Regions from separate parts of the Peribacillus sp. FSL K6-1552 genome, predicted to be linked through region 2. Evidence: a T-box and tRNA genes for the amino acid it is inferred to sense, from the RefSeq annotation. Region 2 holds a T-box; the other regions hold tRNA genes.
The links. A T-box is a leader RNA that pairs with one kind of tRNA and senses whether it is charged. The one in region 2 lies ahead of NST21_RS20340 (valine--tRNA ligase), so its partner is inferred to be a tRNA-Val.

Region 1 (2,239 bases), 950 kb from region 2:
GGAGCTTTACTGCAGCCTGATATTGAATTTTGGTACAGCTTGTACAGGATAGGTAGGAGCCTGAGAAGCCGGAGCGCTAGCTTCGGTGGAGGCGTTGGTGGGATACTACCCTGGCTGTATTGAAATTCTAACCCGCGCCCCTTATCGGGGTGGGAGACAGTGTCAGGTGGGCAGTTTGACTGGGGCGGTCGCCTCCTAAAGAGTAACGGAGGCGCCCAAAGGTTCCCTCAGAATGGTTGGAAATCATTCGTAGAGTGTAAAGGCACAAGGGAGCTTGACTGCGAGACCTACAAGTCGAGCAGGGACGAAAGTCGGGCTTAGTGATCCGGTGGTTCCGCATGGAAGGGCCATCGCTCAACGGATAAAAGCTACCCCGGGGATAACAGGCTTATCTCCCCCAAGAGTCCACATCGACGGGGAGGTTTGGCACCTCGATGTCGGCTCATCGCATCCTGGGGCTGTAGTCGGTCCCAAGGGTTGGGCTGTTCGCCCATTAAAGCGGTACGCGAGCTGGGTTCAGAACGTCGTGAGACAGTTCGGTCCCTATCCGTCGCGGGCGCAGGAAATTTGAGAGGAGCTGTCCTTAGTACGAGAGGACCGGGATGGACGCACCGCTGGTGTACCAGTTGTCTTGCCAAAGGCATAGCTGGGTAGCTACGTGCGGACGGGATAAGTGCTGAAAGCATCTAAGCATGAAGCCCCCCTCGAGATGAGATTTCCCATAGCGCAAGCTAGTAAGATCCCTGAAAGATGATCAGGTTGATAGGTCAGAGGTGGAAGCGTGGCGACATGTGGAGCTGACTGATACTAATAGATCGAGGACTTAACCACGCTTTAAAAAATGAAATACCTTCTTATTATCTAGTTTTGAAGGAATGAAAATTTCTTCTTGCATTTTTTCAAAAAGACGTTATAATAATATATGTCTTAAAAAAATGTTAACATTGTTTGGTGGCGATAGCGAAGAGGTCACACCCGTTCCCATTCCGAACACGGCAGTTAAGCTCTTCAGCGCCGATGGTAGTTGGGGGTTTCCCCCTGTGAGAGTAGGACGCCGCCAAGCAGTTACACATATGGAGGATTAGCTCAGCTGGGAGAGCATCTGCCTTACAAGCAGAGGGTCGGCGGTTCGATCCCGTCATCCTCCACCATTTTTTACACCTGCCGGTGTAGCTCAACTGGTAGAGCAACTGACTTGTAATCAGTAGGTTGGGGGTTCAAGTCCTCTTGCCGGCACCATCTTTTATTATTAAACGTACGAGCCATTAGCTCAGTTGGTAGAGCATCTGACTTTTAATCAGAGGGTCGAAGGTTCGAATCCTTCATGGCTCACCATTATATTATGCGGGTGTGGCGGAATTGGCAGACGCACCAGACTTAGGATCTGGCGCCGCAAGGCGTGGGGGTTCAAGTCCCTTCACCCGCATCTTTCATGCGGAAGTAGTTCAGTGGTAGAATACAACCTTGCCAAGGTTGGGGTCGCGGGTTCGAATCCCGTCTTCCGCTCCACTTTTCGTATGTGCCGGGGTGGCGGAACTGGCAGACGCACAGGACTTAAAATCCTGCGGTAGGTGACTACCGTACCGGTTCGATTCCGGTCCTCGGCACCATCTTAATATGCGCCCGTAGCTCAATTGGATAGAGCATCTGACTACGAATCAGAAGGTTGTAGGTTCGACTCCCGCCGGGCGCACCATGTTTTTTGCGGGAAGTAGCTCAGCTTGGTAGAGCACTTGGTTTGGGACCAAGGGGTCGCAGGTTCGAATCCTGTCTTCCCGACCACGTGATTTCTAATGAATGGGGCCTTAGCTCAGCTGGGAGAGCGCCTGCCTTGCACGCAGGAGGTCAGCGGTTCGATCCCGCTAGGCTCCACCATTTTTCATCAAAAACTTATATTATATTGGCGGTGTAGCTCAGCTGGCTAGAGCGTACGGTTCATACCCGTGAGGTCGGGGGTTCGATCCCCTCCGCCGCTACCAATAAATATAAGGACCTTTAGCTCAGCTGGTTAGAGCAGACGGCTCATAACCGTCCGGTCGTAGGTTCGAGTCCTACAAGGTCCACCATGTAATTTTTTTAGCCACGGAGGTATACCCAAGTTCGGCTGAAGGGATCGGTCTTGAAAACCGACAGGGGAGTCAAATCCCGCGGGGGTTCGAATCCCTCTACCTCCTCCATTTCTTTAAAAGCAGCAAGTTGTTTTGAAACAACCTTTACATAGAGGAAGCGGATGAAACAA
Region 2 (2,239 bases):
GTCTTTGACGATTTGCTTACGGCACTCGAAGCGGTCCATACCTTCGTATTTACCGGCCTTTTCATTCATCGAACCGTCTTCATGCATGACAAGGATGCGCTCCAAATTGTGACGGTTCCCAATTTCAAAGTCATTCGGATCATGGGCAGGTGTAATTTTAACCGCACCAGAACCGAATTCCATATCCACATAATCATCACCGACAATCGGAATTTCTCGACCTGTAATTGGCAAGCGAACCATTTTACCGATTAAATGCTTATAACGGTCATCTTCAGGGTGTACGGCAACAGCAGTATCGCCAAGCATAGTTTCTGGGCGAGTCGTAGCTATTTCAATTTCACCTGATCCGTCAACTAATGGATATTTCATATGGTAAAATGCGCCCTGAACATCTTTGTAAATAACCTCGATGTCAGATAACGCTGTTTTCGTTGATGGATCCCAGTTGATAATGTATTCGCCGCGGTATATCAAGCCTTTGTTATAAAGGGACACGAATACTTCGCGTACTGCTTTAGAAAGCCCATCATCAAGCGTGAAGCGCTCACGTGTGTAATCAAGACCAAGACCAAGCTTTGACCATTGTTCACGGATATGACTCGCATACTCCTCTTTCCATTTCCATGTTTCTTCTACAAACTTCTCACGGCCTAAGTCGTAACGGCTTACGCCTTCTGCACGAAGCTTTTGTTCAACTTTTGCTTGCGTAGCGATACCAGCATGATCCATACCTGGCAACCATAAAACGTCATAGCCTTGCATCCGTTTCATACGAGTTAATATATCTTGAAGTGTTGTATCCCAAGCATGGCCTAGGTGCAGCTTACCTGTTACGTTCGGCGGCGGAATGACAATCGTATATGGCTCTTTTTTGTCATCACCTTTTGTTTCAAAAAACTTTCCATCAAGCCACCACTTATAGCGGCCTTTCTCTATCGTCTGCGGATCATATTTAGTCGGCATCGAAATTTGGTTCTCTTCCATAATCATTTCCTCCTTTTAAGGGCATAAAAAAAACTTCCATCATCACAAAAGGACGAAGGAAGTTGTTCGCGGTGCCACCTTTTTTCCGAAAAAGAAAAGAATCTTCTTCGGCTCTCAAATGGGATAACGGCTCTTCACCGGCCATCGCTACTAAATAACTTTCACGAAAACTGCTCGCGGACGACTTCTGATGCTGCCAACTTAGAAACCTCTCACCAACGGTTCCCTCTCTGAAAAGCGCATTTCATCTTACTATTTCCGGTCTTTGCATTCATTTATATTCATATGTAAAATCACTAAACGCATATAGTATATAGTACAAAAAAAATAGGGCTCCAGTCAATCATCTTTCGAATACTTTCTTAAAGTATTCCACTTTAGGCTATTAAATCTTGCCATTCAGTCTTTTTCTTTATTCTAACCTCTAAGATAAGTTCCTGTGACGGCTTTCTCACCTTTTCCACCTCATACCCATAGAATATAAGAAGTCCTACAAAGGAAGGTAATAATATGAAACGAAAATATTCCCCTTATACTTTACCGCCTTGGATGAAAAAATTCCGCGGTGTTTGCCAGCAGTTCATTATCCCTTTTATAGTATTCCAAGGGTTGCGGACGCTGATTTTCCCTACTTTCTTCGATATGCTTCTGCTAATCGCATTTATTTTCTTAGCTATGTCTTTATATTTCGAATGGATTTAATTATTCCCCTACAGAAAAAAAATATACATGACTGGAGGTAATCCAATCATGTATATTTAGCTTGGGGGTGATTGCTCTTCTTTAACAGCTTCAGTAGCCGCCTTTTTCTTCTGTTCAATCTCTTCGATTTTCATCACCATATATTCAATATTCTTCAGGAGCCAAAATTGCCGCTGCAGTTGGGTTACATTATCTAGTTCTGTTCTATGGCCTCTGCCGTCCGAATAATTCTTCACTATATCTAGAGCCGATCCCGGAAAAGCAAGATAGCTTTGCATCAGCAGCAATTCTTCTTCTTTTAACGGGAAATAACGGAGATAGTTATATAGCCAATCGACACAGTCATCACATTGGACAGGATAGGTCCTCGCCGATTTGACTAGGAATGGGAGTAAATCGAAATGAGGCGGTGCCGTATTCGAATTCTCGAAATTAATAAAGTAACCATATCCACGTTCATCATAAACAAAATGCTTTAATGAGACCTTTCCATGCGTGACAACAGTCCGGATTTTTTCACTTTCCTTTGTTTTTTCATACCACGTTTCAA
Region 3 (2,239 bases), 3.4 Mb from region 2:
TGTCAGGTGGGCAGTTTGACTGGGGCGGTCGCCTCCTAAAGAGTAACGGAGGCGCCCAAAGGTTCCCTCAGAATGGTTGGAAATCATTCGTAGAGTGTAAAGGCACAAGGGAGCTTGACTGCGAGACCTACAAGTCGAGCAGGGACGAAAGTCGGGCTTAGTGATCCGGTGGTTCCGCATGGAAGGGCCATCGCTCAACGGATAAAAGCTACCCCGGGGATAACAGGCTTATCTCCCCCAAGAGTCCACATCGACGGGGAGGTTTGGCACCTCGATGTCGGCTCATCGCATCCTGGGGCTGTAGTCGGTCCCAAGGGTTGGGCTGTTCGCCCATTAAAGCGGTACGCGAGCTGGGTTCAGAACGTCGTGAGACAGTTCGGTCCCTATCCGTCGCGGGCGCAGGAAATTTGAGAGGAGCTGTCCTTAGTACGAGAGGACCGGGATGGACGCACCGCTGGTGTACCAGTTGTCTTGCCAAAGGCATAGCTGGGTAGCTACGTGCGGACGGGATAAGTGCTGAAAGCATCTAAGCATGAAGCCCCCCTCGAGATGAGATTTCCCATAGCGCAAGCTAGTAAGATCCCTGAAAGATGATCAGGTTGATAGGTCAGAGGTGGAAGCGTGGCGACATGTGGAGCTGACTGATACTAATAGATCGAGGACTTAACCACGCTTTAAAAAATGAAATACCTTCTTATTATCTAGTTTTGAAGGAATGAAAATTTCTTCTTGCATTTTCTCAAAAATACGTTATAATAATATATGTCTTGAAAAAATGTTAATAATGTTTGGTGACGATAGCGAAGAGGTCACACCCGTTCCCATTCCGAACACGGCAGTTAAGCTCTTCAGCGCCGATGGTAGTTGGGGGTTTCCCCCTGTGAGAGTAGGACGTCGCCAAGCTTATATCGTTCCGCAGTAGCTCAGTGGTAGAGCATTCGGCTGTTAACCGAACGGTCGTAGGTTCGAGTCCTACCTGCGGAGCCATTATTGGAGAGCTGTCCGAGTGGCCGAAGGAGCACGATTGGAAATCGTGTAGACGGGTAACCCTGTCTCAAGGGTTCAAATCCCTTGCTCTCCGCCATTTACAACTGGCCCGTTGGTCAAGCGGTTAAGACACCGCCCTTTCACGGCGGTAACACGGGTTCGAATCCCGTACGGGTCACCATTTCGAAAACATATGGAGGATTAGCTCAGCTGGGAGAGCATCTGCCTTACAAGCAGAGGGTCGGCGGTTCGATCCCGTCATCCTCCACCATTTTTTAAAAAGCAACAAGTTGTTTCTATATATCAGATATGATGAAACAGTTAAAACGAAAACTTGATGCAATAGCAGCATTATTAACGTCGCGGGGTGGAGCAGTCCGGTAGCTCGTCGGGCTCATAACCCGAAGGTCGCAGGTTCAAATCCTGTCCCCGCAATCTATGGTCCCGTGGTGTAGCGGTTAACATGCCTGCCTGTCACGCAGGAGATCGCGGGTTCGATTCCCGTCGGGACCGCCATTTTTATTGTTTGGCTCAGTAGCTCAGTCGGTAGAGCAAAGGACTGAAAATCCTTGTGTCGGCGGTTCGATTCCGTCCTGAGCCACCATTGTAGTGCCGGTGTAGCTCAACTGGTAGAGCAACTGACTTGTAATCAGTAGGTTGGGGGTTCAAGTCCTCTTGCCGGCACCAGTAACATCCATATGCGGAGGGGTAGCGAAGTGGCTAAACGCGGCGGACTGTAAATCCGCTCCTTCGGGTTCGGCAGTTCGAATCTGCCCCCCTCCACCATTTTATTTATAGGGGTATAGTTTAAAGGTAGAACAGAGGTCTCCAAAACCTCCAGTGTGGGTTCGAGTCCTACTACCCCTGCCAATTTTAATTTTATAATGGCGATTGTGGCGAAGTGGTTAACGCACCTGATTGTGGTTCAGGCATTCGTGGGTTCGATTCCCATCAGTCGCCCCATTTTTTAATAAATGATGGTATAATAAATATAACGTCAATGGGCTATAGCCAAGCGGTAAGGCAACGGATTTTGATTCCGTCATGCGAAGGTTCGATCCCTTCTAGCCCAGCCATTCGCGAAAGTAGTTCAGTGGTAGAATACAACCTTGCCAAGGTTGGGGTCGCGGGTTCGAATCCCGTCTTTCGCTCCAAAAACGTTGGCGGCATAGCCAAGCGGTAAGGCAGAGGTCTGCAAAACCTTTACCACCGGTTCGATTCCGGTTGCCGCCTCCAACAAAAATGCCGGTGT

Region 1: it has a tRNA-Val gene. The T-box ahead of NST21_RS20340 (valine--tRNA ligase) is inferred to sense a tRNA for this amino acid. The anticodon was not compared.
Region 3: it has a tRNA-Val gene. The T-box ahead of NST21_RS20340 (valine--tRNA ligase) is inferred to sense a tRNA for this amino acid. The anticodon was not compared.

The regions. Positions count from the first base shown of each region.
Region 1 covers NZ_JBBOST010000001.1:5,173,925-5,176,163, reverse strand. The annotation lists rRNA gene NST21_RS24845 (23S ribosomal RNA) at 1-831, shown strand, start outside; rRNA gene rrf (5S ribosomal RNA) at 948-1,063, shown strand; tRNA gene NST21_RS24835 (tRNA-Val) at 1,076-1,151, shown strand; tRNA gene NST21_RS24830 (tRNA-Thr) at 1,164-1,239, shown strand; tRNA gene NST21_RS24825 (tRNA-Lys) at 1,260-1,335, shown strand; tRNA gene NST21_RS24820 (tRNA-Leu) at 1,345-1,426, shown strand; tRNA gene NST21_RS24815 (tRNA-Gly) at 1,435-1,509, shown strand; tRNA gene NST21_RS24810 (tRNA-Leu) at 1,522-1,610, shown strand; tRNA gene NST21_RS24805 (tRNA-Arg) at 1,620-1,696, shown strand; tRNA gene NST21_RS24800 (tRNA-Pro) at 1,706-1,782, shown strand; tRNA gene NST21_RS24795 (tRNA-Ala) at 1,800-1,875, shown strand; tRNA gene NST21_RS24790 (tRNA-Met) at 1,903-1,979, shown strand; tRNA gene NST21_RS24785 (tRNA-Ile) at 1,990-2,066, shown strand; tRNA gene NST21_RS24780 (tRNA-Ser) at 2,085-2,177, shown strand.
Region 2 covers NZ_JBBOST010000001.1:4,228,146-4,230,384, forward strand. The annotation lists gene NST21_RS20340 (valine--tRNA ligase) at 1-987, opposite strand, end outside; T-box leader at 1,033-1,262, opposite strand; gene NST21_RS20345 (hypothetical protein) at 1,498-1,689, shown strand; gene ysxE (spore coat protein YsxE) at 1,746-2,239, opposite strand, start outside.
Region 3 covers NZ_JBBOST010000001.1:784,731-786,969, forward strand. The annotation lists rRNA gene NST21_RS03665 (23S ribosomal RNA) at 1-671, shown strand, start outside; rRNA gene rrf (5S ribosomal RNA) at 788-903, shown strand; tRNA gene NST21_RS03675 (tRNA-Asn) at 913-987, shown strand; tRNA gene NST21_RS03680 (tRNA-Ser) at 993-1,084, shown strand; tRNA gene NST21_RS03685 (tRNA-Glu) at 1,094-1,168, shown strand; tRNA gene NST21_RS03690 (tRNA-Val) at 1,183-1,258, shown strand; tRNA gene NST21_RS03695 (tRNA-Met) at 1,349-1,422, shown strand; tRNA gene NST21_RS03700 (tRNA-Asp) at 1,428-1,503, shown strand; tRNA gene NST21_RS03705 (tRNA-Phe) at 1,516-1,591, shown strand; tRNA gene NST21_RS03710 (tRNA-Thr) at 1,599-1,674, shown strand; tRNA gene NST21_RS03715 (tRNA-Tyr) at 1,690-1,773, shown strand; tRNA gene NST21_RS03720 (tRNA-Trp) at 1,784-1,857, shown strand; tRNA gene NST21_RS03725 (tRNA-His) at 1,875-1,950, shown strand; tRNA gene NST21_RS03730 (tRNA-Gln) at 1,989-2,063, shown strand; tRNA gene NST21_RS03735 (tRNA-Gly) at 2,067-2,141, shown strand; tRNA gene NST21_RS03740 (tRNA-Cys) at 2,150-2,223, shown strand; tRNA gene NST21_RS03745 (tRNA-Leu) at 2,232-2,239, shown strand, end outside.